One region of the Neobacillus sp. DFD-2R genome, then DNA from elsewhere that is predicted to be linked to it. Evidence: predicted binding sites of a transcription regulator. Region 1 holds the regulator's gene; each other region holds the start of a gene.
The links. Region 1 encodes CtsR, which represses protease genes until heat stress. Its sites were predicted from a motif close to ATGGTCAATAAAGGTCAAACA; they were not measured.
Positions count from the first base shown of each region.

Region 2: clpB (ATP-dependent chaperone ClpB) is a predicted target of CtsR. The motif match lies at 2,663-2,683, and genes of this name have one in related genera.
Region 3: AC3ANV_RS21315 (ATP-dependent Clp protease ATP-binding subunit) is a predicted target of CtsR. The motif match lies at 1,840-1,860, and genes of this name have one in related genera.

Region 1 covers NZ_CM173228.1:5,361,693-5,366,098, forward strand. Annotated here, with positions in the region: gene clpC (ATP-dependent protease ATP-binding subunit ClpC) at 1-1,049, opposite strand, end outside; gene mcsB (protein-arginine kinase McsB) at 1,074-2,135, opposite strand; gene mcsA (protein-arginine kinase activator protein McsA) at 2,137-2,688, opposite strand; gene AC3ANV_RS26975 (CtsR family transcriptional regulator) at 2,716-3,177, opposite strand; rRNA gene rrf (5S ribosomal RNA) at 3,494-3,609, opposite strand; rRNA gene AC3ANV_RS26985 (23S ribosomal RNA) at 3,700-4,406, opposite strand, start outside.
Region 2 covers NZ_CM173228.1:4,407,979-4,412,384, reverse strand. Annotated here, with positions in the region: gene mobB (molybdopterin-guanine dinucleotide biosynthesis protein B) at 1-274, shown strand, start outside; gene AC3ANV_RS22065 (YwiC-like family protein) at 490-1,215, shown strand; gene AC3ANV_RS22060 (Crp/Fnr family transcriptional regulator) at 1,423-2,115, opposite strand; gene AC3ANV_RS22055 (YjzC family protein) at 2,400-2,579, shown strand; gene clpB (ATP-dependent chaperone ClpB) at 2,697-4,406, shown strand, end outside.
Region 3 covers NZ_CM173228.1:4,256,633-4,261,038, forward strand. Annotated here, with positions in the region: gene AC3ANV_RS21305 (CPBP family intramembrane glutamic endopeptidase) at 1-610, shown strand, start outside; gene AC3ANV_RS21310 (YkvI family membrane protein) at 659-1,708, opposite strand; gene AC3ANV_RS21315 (ATP-dependent Clp protease ATP-binding subunit) at 1,902-4,052, shown strand; gene AC3ANV_RS21320 (M3 family oligoendopeptidase) at 4,088-4,406, opposite strand, start outside.

The sequences.
Region 1 (4,406 bases):
ATTTGAACAGACTCTTCCGCCGTTGGCTCATCAACGCGAATTGGCTGGAAACGGCGTTCCAGTGCCGCATCTTTTTCAATATACTTCCGATATTCATCAAGAGTGGTTGCACCAATACACTGTAGCTCTCCGCGAGCCAGAGAAGGCTTCAAAATATTTGAAGCATCGATGGCACCTTCTGCTCCTCCGGCTCCGATTAAGGTATGAAGCTCATCAATGAATAGAATGATATTTCCTGCTTGACGAATCTCATCCATTACCTTTTTCAAACGGTCCTCAAATTCACCGCGATATTTTGTTCCGGCTACAACTGTCCCCATGTCAAGGGTCATTACTCGTTTATCTCTAAGAATCTCAGGTACTTCATTATTAACAATTTGTTGGGCAAGACCTTCCGCAATCGCTGTTTTACCAACCCCGGGTTCTCCAATTAAAACAGGGTTATTTTTTGTCCGGCGGCTTAAAACCTCAATAACACGTTGAATCTCTTTACTTCTTCCGATAACCGGGTCAAGACTTCCTTCTCTTGCAATTGCTGTTAGGTCTCTGGCAAGACTATCGAGTGTTGGAGTATTGGCACTGACCGATGCACCGCCCTGATGTCCGCCTGATTCGTTACTGCCTAATAATTGAAGCACTTGCTGGCGTGCCTTATTTAAGCTGACGCCAAGGTTATTGAGTACCCGTGCAGCAACACCTTCACCTTCACGGATTAAACCAAGGAGTATATGCTCTGTTCCAACATAAGAATGGCCTAATTTACGGGCTTCATCCATTGACAATTCAATAACTTTTTTAGCTCTTGGTGTATAATGAATGGTTTGGGAAGTTTCCTGCCCTTTACCGATTAAATTTTCAACTTCTTTTTGAATCTTATCTGAACCTAATCCAAGGCCATAAAGGGCCTTCGCAGCAATTCCTTCGCCTTCACGAACCAATCCCAATAAAATATGCTCTGTTCCAATATTATTATGACCTAGACGGATTGCTTCCTCTTGTGCTAAAGCTAAAACCTTTTGTGCTCTTTCAGTAAAACGACCGAACATCATATTCTCTTCCTCCTCACCATTTTCTTATTCCATTTTTAGTCGTTCTCTAATTAATGCAGCCCTTCTGATATCTCTTTCATTTGGCCTTAGCGGGCCGCCTGCATATTGCTGGAGAAAACCGGGCTGTGTCAGAATCATTAATTCATTTAATATATTTTTGGGCATATTGTTAATAAAGCCCATATCAATTCCAAGCTGAACATCAGATAGACATCTTGCTGCTTCTTTAGTTTCAATAATTCTGCTATTTGTTAATACTCCATATGATCGGTACACTCTGTCTTCTAATTGTATGTTAGAAGTTTTCCGTAATGCTTCACGTGAGGACCTTTCCTGTGAAATTAGCTGGCTAACAACTCCCTTCAGATCACGTCCAATATCCTCTTCCGATTTACCAAGGGTGATTTGGTTGGAAATTTGAAAGATATTACCTAAAGCTTCGCTGCCTTCCCCGTAAATTCCTCTAACAACCAGCCCTAATTGATTAATTGCGGGTATAATCCGATTAATTTGCTGTGTTAAAATCAATCCCGGCAAGTGCATCATAACGGAAGCCCGAAGACCTGTTCCTACATTCGTCGGACAGCTGGTAAGATAGCCGTATTTCTCATCAAATGCGTACTGTATATGATTTTCAAGCCAATCATCTATTTCATTGGCTGTATCCAATGCTTCCGATAATTGTAATCCGGGGAATAGGCATTGAATCCGTATATGGTCCTCTTCATTAATCATAATACTAACTTCTTCATTTTCAGTTACTAAGACAGCTCCATATGGAGAATCTTCAGCTAAATGGGGACTAATTAAATGTTTTTCAACTAATACCCTTTTCTGAAGTGGCTGCATTTCACCTATTTTCAATAATTCCATTTGCCCAAACTTTTTAAAACCAGAACGGCTTAAAATTTCTTCCATTGTTAAAATGATTTTTTTTGCTTCTTCATGCGTAAAGAGTGTTGGAAATTTATAGTCCTCAAAGTTTCGGGCTAAACGGATTCGGGAACTTAGGACAATATCTGAATCAGGTCCTTCTGCGCTCATCCATGAGCTGACAGCTTGATTAAGAAAACGTTCAAGCGACACGTTATTCTCCCTCCTCTCCATGGCTACCCGTTAATTTCTTTTCTAATGTGCGAATTTCATCCCGAATCTCAGCTGCCTTTTCAAACTCTTCATGTGAGATTGATTCCTTCAGTTCATTTTTCAGGTCTTCAATCTGTTTTCGAAGATGAATGCCTCCGCCAATTCTCTTCGGTATTTTACCATTATGTGACCAATTTCCACTATGAAGACGACCTAACACCGGTTTAAGCTGTTCCTTAAATGTGTCATAACAATGAGCACAGCCGAAGCGGCCTACCTTAACAAACTGTGGAAATGTCATAGAACATTGATTACATTGAAGAATCTCTTCTTGATGGAATGGATTTTCATTTTGTTTTTGAATGGATGGATCAAGATTTAGTAAGCCTGCTAGTAGATTATTAAAAGCGAAACCGGAACCTCCACTGAAGATAAACATATCTCCTTTTTCCTGAGCACACTTTTCACAAAGATGTACTTCTGTCTTTTCGCCGTTAATGATTTTTGTAAAATGCAGTGCTGCAGGCCTTTGATTACATTCTTGGCAAATCATTTTTTTCACCTCTCCGGCGTGCATAATTTATTTATATTTTAAAGTAGTTAACATTGCTTTAAGCATTCTTGCCCGTAATTCATCGCGGTACGGAAGATCAATGTATAAAACAGAGCGATCAATAACGCTAAGCATTATTTTCGCTTCCCTCTTTGTTATTATTTCCTCTTGAACTAATCTAACGATGACATCTTCTGCACTTGTCTGACTTATTCTGCTTTGAAAAAGTGACAGCAAATGGTCAATTAAATGGGCTAAATCATGCGATTGAACCTTCATAATCCGAATATAGCCCCCGCCGCCTCGTTTACTTTCTACAATATATCCTCTTTCAATCGTAAATCGTGTATTAATTACATAATTAATTTGCGAGGGAACACATTGAAATTTATCAGCAATTTCACTTCGTTTAATTTCAACAAGGTCCTGCTCACTCATTTCTAAAACTTGTTTTAAATAATTCTCAATAATATCGGAGATGTTTCTCATCTTCCCACCCCCTATCTGACTTTGACTATATTTGACATAAATTATACTGAAAATTTTATGCAGTTGCAACGATTCTATACTAATGATTTTCTCCAAATCTCGCGGTTGTGAAACGTGGAAGTTTTTATTTATTGGGGGTTTGTTTAGTTAGGTAGAATTTTTGTTGGTTTCTTTTGTTTTGTTGAATGGGGTAAGCGATGTGAAAATTTTGTACGATTTTTAACATTTTTTACTTTAACTATTAGATTTGCAATTATTTTATAGTTTCCTAAACGACAAAAAAGGACAACCCCATATCGGGTTATCCTTTATTCTTGCCTGGCAACGTCCTACTCTCACAGGGACAAAGTCCCAACTACCATCGGCGCTGAGAAGCTTAACTTCCGTGTTCGGTATGGGAACGGGTGTGACCTTCTCGCCATTGCTGCCAGGCTATTTTCTTTGAGGTTTCATTCCCTCAAAACTGGATAATGCAGAAGAAGTTTGGTAAAAACGAGTTCACCTTGTTCATATATATATGACTTGGTTAAGTCCTCGAACGATTAGTATCAGTCAGCTCCACACGTCACCGCGCTTCCACCTCTGACCTATCAACCTGATCATCTTTCAGGGTTCTTACTAGCTTGACGCTATGGGAAATCTCATCTTGAGGGGGGCTTCATGCTTAGATGCTTTCAGCACTTATCCCGTCCGCACATAGCTACCCAGCGATGCCTTTGGCAAGACAACTGGTACACCAGCGGTGCGTCCATCCCGGTCCTCTCGTACTAAGGACAGCTCCTCTCAAATTTCCTGCGCCCACGACGGATAGGGACCGAACTGTCTCACGACGTTCTGAACCCAGCTCGCGTACCGCTTTAATGGGCGAACAGCCCAACCCTTGGGACCGACTACAGCCCCAGGATGCGATGAGCCGACATCGAGGTGCCAAACCTCCCCGTCGATGTGGACTCTTGGGGGAGATAAGCCTGTTATCCCCGGGGTAGCTTTTATCCGTTGAGCGATGGCCCTTCCATGCGGAACCACCGGATCACTAAGCCCGACTTTCGTCCCTGCTCGACTTGTAGGTCTCGCAGTCAAGCTCCCTTGTGCCTTTACACTCTACGAATGATTTCCAACCATTCTGAGGGAACCTTTGGGCGCCTCCGTTACTCTTTAGGAGGCGACCGCCCCAGTCAAACTGCCCACCTGACACTGTCTCCCACCCCGATGAGGGGTGCGGGTTAGAA
Region 2 (4,406 bases), 950 kb from region 1:
AGAACAAATAATGATTATGGAGTTTTTTCAACCGGATGTTATATTAATTGAAGGTTTTAAGTTGGAAAATTACCCGAAGCTCTTGTTGTTAAGAAATAGTAATGACCTTTCACTAGTAACAAAGTTGAACAATGTTAAGGTAATTATGTATTGGGAAGATGAAATAAAGGGATTACTTAAAGAACAAACGAATCTTCCCTTCTTCCCCATTCATGATGAGAAGGGAATTCTTCGCGTAACCCAAGAAATAAAAAATAAATGTTCAAAATATTAATTCGAAATGTTAAGAAAATTGTCTAATTAGTTACATTTGTCACTGCAAAAATACTCACGTTCGTTAGAATAAAAAGTGGGGATTATGTTTGTTCATATAAGGGGAAAAGAAGGCATAGTCCTTCTTTTTTATTTTCTTAACATGTGATATGTTTCACTTTTTTTTCTGTGTCGCTAACTTATATTAAAAGTAGGCAAGATAAAGGAGTGAAGGTGATGAAGTTATTTCTACCGAAACAACACGGTGCATGGGCAATGACCATAATCCCTTTTTGGCTAGGGGTAATTAATGGGGGCTTTTTATGGCAGGATATCCCATTTTTTATTGGCTGGCTGTTATTGTATTTGGCAACTTATCCAATGCTCCTATTATTCAAAAGAAAAAAAGTCCCTTTTTATACTAAATGGACTTTAATCTATATAATACCTGCATTATTGTTATTACTATTCCCACTATTTGAAAGACCATCCTTGGTTTACTTTGGTCTTTTAATGATTCCTTTTTTTATCATCAATGCGTTTTATACTTCAAAAAATCAAGACCGTGCACTTATGAATGATTTTAGTGCGATTTTTGCTTTTTCAATCGTTGGATTAGCTAGTAGTTACTTAAGTGTTGGGACAATTACCATTGAATCAATCTTAATTTTTTTTACATCTGTTTTATTCTTTTTAGGCTGTACGTTTTACGTGAAAACAATGATTAGGGAAAAAAAGAATGTCCAATACAAATGGATTTCCTGGGTTTATCATTTGTTCTTATTGGTTGTTTGGTTTACCCTTGGTTATTGGATTGTAGCTTGTGCATATCTTCCTAGTTTAGTGAGAGCCATTATTTTTTACGGAAAGCCGATATCTCCTAAACAAATTGGAATATTTGAAATTGTCAATTCTGCAATCTTCTTTGTCGTTATGGCATTACAAGTAATCATTCTTAAATAAAGGCTCTTTTCGTAAACTTTGTTGCTTTTGAAACTTAATAAAGTTCATTTACTAAGTTTCTAGGCAATTTTCGCAAATGTTCTTACGAAAAGATGCCACGAAGCTTCTAATTATACGGGTTGATAAACTTATACGAAAAACAACAATCTATGCGAAAATAGCCTAAATAAAAAAATCGGTCACCGAGACGACCGATTTTTTTATTTTTTAATCTATCTTACAAATTTCTGTAGGACAGTCTTCACAATCAATTTCTCTTTTTAAATAATCAAGATCATGAATGGTAATGGAGCCTTTATCAATGGAAATGATGTCAGCTTTACGTAAATCGCTAAGTAGACGGTTGACTACTTCCCGAGATGTGCCGCAAAAGTTGGCTAATTCTTGATTCGTTAATGGTAATTCGATCAATATCCCGTGATTGGTTTTTATTCCAAAGCTGTTAGTGAATCTTATTAAGGTGGAATAAAGAGCCCCTTTTTTTCCATGAAGAACTAAATCGCGAAACTTTGCTTGAGTTTTACGATATTGCTGGCTCATCCATTTCATGAATTCCAGTGAAAGTGAAAGATTTTGTGATAGCTTTTCTTCCAGTACATCCTTCATAATAACAGCAACTTCTCCACTTTCAACTACACGTGCAGTTAATAAATATCGCTTTGACGGGGAAAATATATTTAATTCACCAAGAAAATCTCCTCTAGAACACATTCGTAGAGTTAGTTCTCTTCCATCAGGAATAATTTTACTAATTTGAAGGATTCCGCTTTTGACGATATACAATTCATCTGCAATGGACCCTTCTTGAAAAAGAAAAGTGCCTTTTTCAATTTTCTTAATATGATTTACTGTATCAAATAGATGAGTCAACGCTACGGGGATTTCCTCTACTGACTCCATGCTAATAACCACCTTTAAAGGGGCGAAATCAATCGCTAATTTGATTTTTTAAAATAAATGACGGTCAACAATAATTTACAAGATATTACTGTAATTATATTGTTAACGAAGAATATTTATCAATAAATGTGGAATAAATTCATACAATCGTCAAAAAATAAAAACATTTATATCTTATTGCTTGGGAAATAATGTCGAATAAGGTGATAATTTGCAGGATATTCCGTTAATGACTGACCTTGAAAAGGAAATAATAAAAAGGTACATGAAAAGGAGGGATAGGAATGGGACAAAATCGTCAGTTTACTTCAGGACAAAAGGCACCGAATAATGGTATATATATTGAAATTGGTGAAACAGGGGATGGTGTGAAAAACCCACAAAAGATTAAACTTAAAGCCGGTGACGCATTTCCTGAGACTTCAAATCATAACCGTAAATGGACTTATCAGCGGAAACCTTAAACAATGGAAGAGAAAAAGTCATCCGGATGGGATGGCTTTTTATATTTGTACCAAAAACAAGGAATCGTTTATAATAGTAGTAATAGGTCAAAAAAGGTCAAAAAGGAGTGAGGTAAAGTGGACTTAAACCGAATGACAGAACGATTACAACAAGGAATGATGGAAGCACAATCATTAGCAGTTAAAAATAATCATCAAGAGGTTGATGAATCCCATTTAATTTTAGCACTTTTGGATCAAGATGATAGCTTAATTGGTGCTATTTTAGAAAGAGCAGGATTACCTGCCTCAATCATCGAAAAAACATATCAGGATGGAATGACAAAAAAGCCTCAAGTAACGGGAAGCGGCGCCCAGTATGGAAAATTGTACATAACACCGAAGCTCCAAAGGCTTTTAGTAGGTGCAGAAGAATTTGCATCAAAGTTTTCCGATGAATTTTTATCAGTTGAACATGTTCTTTTAGCTTCAGCCTATTCAAATGAATCTGAGATGAACAAGATTTTAAAAACATATAGAAAGACACCTGAGAACATAATGCAAGCTATCAAGGAAATAAGGGGGAACCAGAGAGTGACTTCACAAAATCCTGAGGCTGTTTATGAGGCACTTAAAAAATACGGTAGGGATCTTATAGCAGAAGTAAAAGCAGGAAAAATGGATCCGGTAATTGGGAGGGACGCAGAGATCCGACATGTTATTCGGATTTTGTCCAGAAAGACAAAAAATAATCCTGTCCTAATCGGTGAACCCGGTGTAGGGAAAACAGCTATTGTAGAAGGGCTTGCTCAAAGAATTGTTAGAAAAGATGTACCGGAAGGACTGAAAGATAAAAGCATTTTCTCTTTGGACATGAGTGCGTTAATTGCCGGAGCAAAATTCAGAGGAGAGTTTGAAGAAAGATTAAAAGCTGTTTTAAATGAAGTGAAAAAAAGTGAAGGTAAAATTTTACTGTTTATCGATGAGCTTCATACTATCGTAGGTGCAGGTAAAACGGATGGGGCGATGGATGCAGGCAATATGTTAAAACCGATGCTTGCACGCGGCGAACTGCATTGTATCGGTGCGACAACGCTTGATGAACATCGTAAATATATTGAAAAAGACCCGGCGCTTGAACGAAGATTTCAACAAGTGCTTGTACAAGAGCCGAATGTCGAAGACACGATTTCCATATTAAGGGGCTTAAAAGAAAGATTTGAAGTGCATCATGGAGTAAAAATCCATGACCATGCCCTTGTTGCTGCTGCAACACTTTCAGATCGGTATATTACAGACCGATTCTTACCTGATAAAGCAATTGATTTAGTTGATGAGGCTTGTGCACTTGTTCGTACAGAAATTGATTCAATGCCGACTGAATTGGATGAAGTAACGCGTAGGGTAATGCAATTGGAAATAGAGGAAGCAGCATTAAGAAAAGAGCAGGATGAAGGAAGCAAACATAGGCTTGAAGCACTTCTAAAAGAACTTGCTGATTTAAAAGATGTGGCAAATGCTATGAAAGCAAGATGGCTGCAAGAGAAGCAAAGCATTCAAAAATTGCAGGAAAAAAGAGAGCAGCTTGAAAAACTTCGAAGGGAATTGCAACAGGCTGAGGACCGGTACGATTTAAATCGTGCCGCAGAACTCAGGCATGGACAAATCCCTTTAGCGGAAAAAGAACTAAAAGAGCTGGAAACAACAACTATGAAGGGTGAGCGGTTACTTCGTGAGGAAGTAACCGGTGAAGAAATTTCTAATATCGTTTCAAGGTGGACAGGAATCCCTCTTTCTAAATTAGTTGAAGGTGAGAGAGAAAAATTATTAAAATTGGAGGCACTTTTA
Region 3 (4,406 bases), 1.1 Mb from region 1:
GAAGAAACGTCCCATTGACTTTCGTCTAATTTTTGGATTGGTCATTGCTCATTTTCTTTTATTTTTTTCATTTCAGGATAAAACAATATTTTGGTATATTTTTTCCGCATCATTGCTTGTGTTAATTACATACGCAATGCTTCAAGTAGAGGTTGATGACGAGGCGCCATTTTTTAATTATATATTCCTTGGAACAATGTTCGGACTGCTTCTATATATTATTTTTTGGCTTGGTTATCATGCCATTGGGATACTTCATCTTCCATTTATCAATAGTATTAGCAGACTTTATCGCTGGTTTGCACCAACGATTTTCTGGCAGTACCTAGCACTTGTACTGGTTGCGGCACCGGGAGAAGAGCTTTTTTGGAGGGGATTTATACAAAAAAGGCTATTATCATACTTTGGACCAATTAAAAGTATTTTGATTGCTTCTCTTCTATACGCATCTGTTCATATCTATCCCGGCTCCTTTATCTTAATTTTTGCCACCTTTATTTCCGGCATTTTCTGGGGATTCGTCTATTTTTGGAAAAAAAGCATGCCCTTGGTCATTGTTTCTCATTTAGTTTTTGACATCATGATTTTTATCATTTTACCTTTGAAATAGAAAAAGCGTCTGATGAGATCAGCGCTTTTTTTATTTTGGGAGATCAAGCTATTTCTCTTCAATCTGTGCTAATGGCTTCATCCAAAGTAAAACAAAAAAAATAAGGCTGACATATCCAAACAGCGGATAAAGATAGGAAAGGAGCTTCCCATAGTCAACAAGACTTATGATATAGGAAACACCAAATATGGCGGAAATCGAGACGATAGTTGGTACTAATAGATATTGTTTCAACTGACGTTCAAGGCCGAAGACGTTACCTATCACCGAAGTAAAAATTTCACCATAAATAACAAGAACAAAGATCCAATAGAAAAACGGAGCGAATTTCTTCATTATGATTGCCATCGGAATTTCATATTGTTCAAGGTCAGGAAGCATAATCAAGGTAAAATGACTTGCTAAAAGGATAACCGTCAATGCAGCACCGCCAATTCTTCCTCCCCACTTAATTGTCCAGTCATCTTTAATTTCGGTTGCAATTGGCACCAATACTGCTTGTGCCAGTGCCAGATTAAAGGCAGTATACGAAAATGGAGCCAACACACTTTTCCATCCATCATCTGCGTGCGGAACAAACAGTAGCTGATTCACAAAATGGGGCATTCGAACTGAAAAAACCATTAACATCAAGCTAAAGGTAATCATTAACGGGACAACAAATGTATTTACTGCAAAAAGCCCTTTTATACCAATGAGCATTACAATAATTGAAAGGAAAATAGTCAGAAAAACGCCAATATCTTTTGGCAGTCCAAGCTGTTCTTCAAATACAGCACCTGCACCTGCAAGCATAACTGCACTTACTCCTAGCAACATAAATAACATAATTATATTTATTCCCTTACCCGCCCATTTTCCAAATAAGTATTCATTAAATTCTTGATATGATTCTGCTTTAATGTGAGCAGCTATTCTCATTAATTTTGAACCTAGAAACACAAGGAGGTAGCCGCTCAATAAAATACTAATAAAGCCAAACAAACCAAACCGCGAAAAAAATTCTACGATTTCCTTTCCGGTGGCAAATCCCGCACCGACAACTGTCCCAACGTAGACGGCCGCAATTTGGAAAGCTGCTGTCCAATTCTTTTTCACTTCATCTCCCCCTCATCCTCACTATATGAGTGAAAGGACAAACAAAGACGAGCTTTTTTTCAATGAGTGGTATAAATTACTAGTGCAAAAATCTTGAAAGTCAAAAATGGTCAGAGTATACTGTTCTCACGAAGGTCAAATATAGTCAAAGTCAATAAACTTTCAATCATGATTAAATTAGGAGGTTTTATTTATGCTTTGTCATTTATGCAATAATAACCAAGCAAATATCCAATTAAGGCTAATGATAAATGGACAGCACAAAGAATTGAAACTATGTCAAGAATGCTATGCTAAGGAAAAAAATTCACTTGGTGTAAGTATGGGACCGAATAGTTTTCCAGGTTTTCCTTTTGAAGATTTTTTTATTCCTAATAATACGCCGGGAAATCAACATAGTAAGGGCATGCCAGCTTCACAAATAAATGGAAAGTCCTCACATGTCGCCGGCTTATTAGATCAAGTGGGCCGAAATTTGACGCAAATGGCAAAAGCAGGATTAATTGATCCGGTTATCGGTCGTGATGAGGAAATTAAGCGTGTGATCGAAATTTTAAATCGTAGAAACAAAAATAATCCGGTTTTAATTGGGGAACCGGGTGTTGGTAAAACAGCGATCGCTGAAGGTTTGGCAATGATGATAGTGGAAGGTCAAGTTCCTGTAAAATTACGAAATAAAGAGGTTTACCTTCTTGATGTGGCATCACTTGTTGCCAATACAGGAATTCGCGGTCAATTTGAGGAAAGAATGAAACAACTTATTACTGAATTGCAGGAACGCAAGAATATCATTCTATTTATCGACGAAATTCATCTTTTAGTCGGGGCCGGCTCAGCAGAAGGATCGATGGATGCAGGAAATATTTTGAAGCCTGCATTAGCACGGGGAGAACTACAGCTCGTTGGGGCAACAACTTTGAAGGAATACCGGCAAATTGAAAAAGATTCGGCATTAGAACGCCGCTTCCAACCCGTTCATGTTCTTGAACCAACGCCGGAAGCAGCTATCGAAATTTTGAAGGGGATTCAGAAAAAATATGAAGAATACCATGAAGTAAGGTACTCTGAAGATGCGATTCAAGCGTGTGTACAACTTTCTCATCGGTATATTCCAGACCGTTTCTTACCTGATAAGGCAATTGATTTATTAGACGAGTCAGGATCAAAATTAAATTTAACTTCGGATGGCAAAAGCACTGAACAAATTGAGAATAGGTTAAAAGAGATTATCATGGAAAAAGAAGCTGCTCTTAAAAATGAAAATTATGAGCTGGCTGCATCTCTCCGCGATGAGGAAACTAAGCTAGAAAAGTCTTTAATAACAGTTTCAAATTCAGAAAAAACTATTGTTGAAGTATTCCATATCCAAGAAATCATTGAACAAAAAACAGGTATTCCAGTTGGAAAACTTCAAGAAGATGAACAGCTTAGAATGAAACTTCTTGAAGAGAATCTTAATAAAAAAGTGATAGGTCAGGAAAACGCGGTCAAAAAAGTAGCCAAGGCTATTAGAAGAAGCAGGGCTGGCTTAAAATCAAAAAACCGTCCGATTGGGTCTTTCTTATTCGTAGGGCCAACCGGTGTTGGGAAAACAGAGCTGACAAAAACCCTTGCCGAAGAATTATTCGGTTTTAAAGATTCATTGGTACGCTTAGATATGAGTGAATATATGGAAAAACACAGTGTTTCCAAATTAATCGGTTCACCACCCGGCTATGTAGGACACGATGAAGCAGGACAGCTTACTGAAAAAGTACGTAGGAACCCCTACAGTATTATTTTATTAGATGAAATTGAAAAAGCACATCCGGATGTGCAACATATGTTTTTACAAATTCTCGAAGATGGGCGTCTTACAGATAGCCAAGGTAGAACCGTAAGCTTTAAGGATACGGTCATCATTATGACAAGTAATGCGGGAGCCCACCATAAAACAGTTCATGTAGGCTTTGGAACAAATGAAGCTGTAGAAGAAGCATCGATTCTTGACTCTCTTGGCGGTTTCTTTAAACCGGAGTTCTTGAATCGTTTTGATAGTATTATTGAATTTAATACACTTAAAAAAGAACACATTATGCATATCGTTGATTTGTTAATTAGCGAGTTACAAGAAGCACTACTCGAGCAAAACATTGAATTAACTATTTCATCGGATACAAAAGAAAAGTTAGCTGAACTTGGCTATCATCCGGCCTTTGGTGCTCGTCCGCTCCGCAGGGTCATTCAGGAACAACTTGAAGATCGGATTGCCGATTTTATCCTGGACCAGCAGAATATAAAAAGACTAAAGGCCATTTTAAAAGATGGTGAAATAAACCTTCAAGCAGAAAAAATTGACCTATAAAAGTAAAGCGAAGCCAAAAAGGCTTCGCTTTACTTTTATAGTTTTTTATCATCAACAGAATTTAACCAATTCTCAATCACACAAACCACTGATTCTACACAACCGGCTTCAAAAGGTGAAATTAAGTTTGCTGCTTCAACCAGCTTTGTAAACGACATGCTTCCACCCAGCTTACAAAGATTCACATAATCTGCCCATGCCTCTTCCTGATTTTCCCTTGACCGTTTCCAAAACTGGAAAGCACAAATTTGTGCAAGGGTATAGTCAATATAATAAAATGGCGAATTATAAATATGACTTTGACGCTGCCAGAAACCGCCGTTTTCTAAATACTTATTTCCATCATAATCTTTA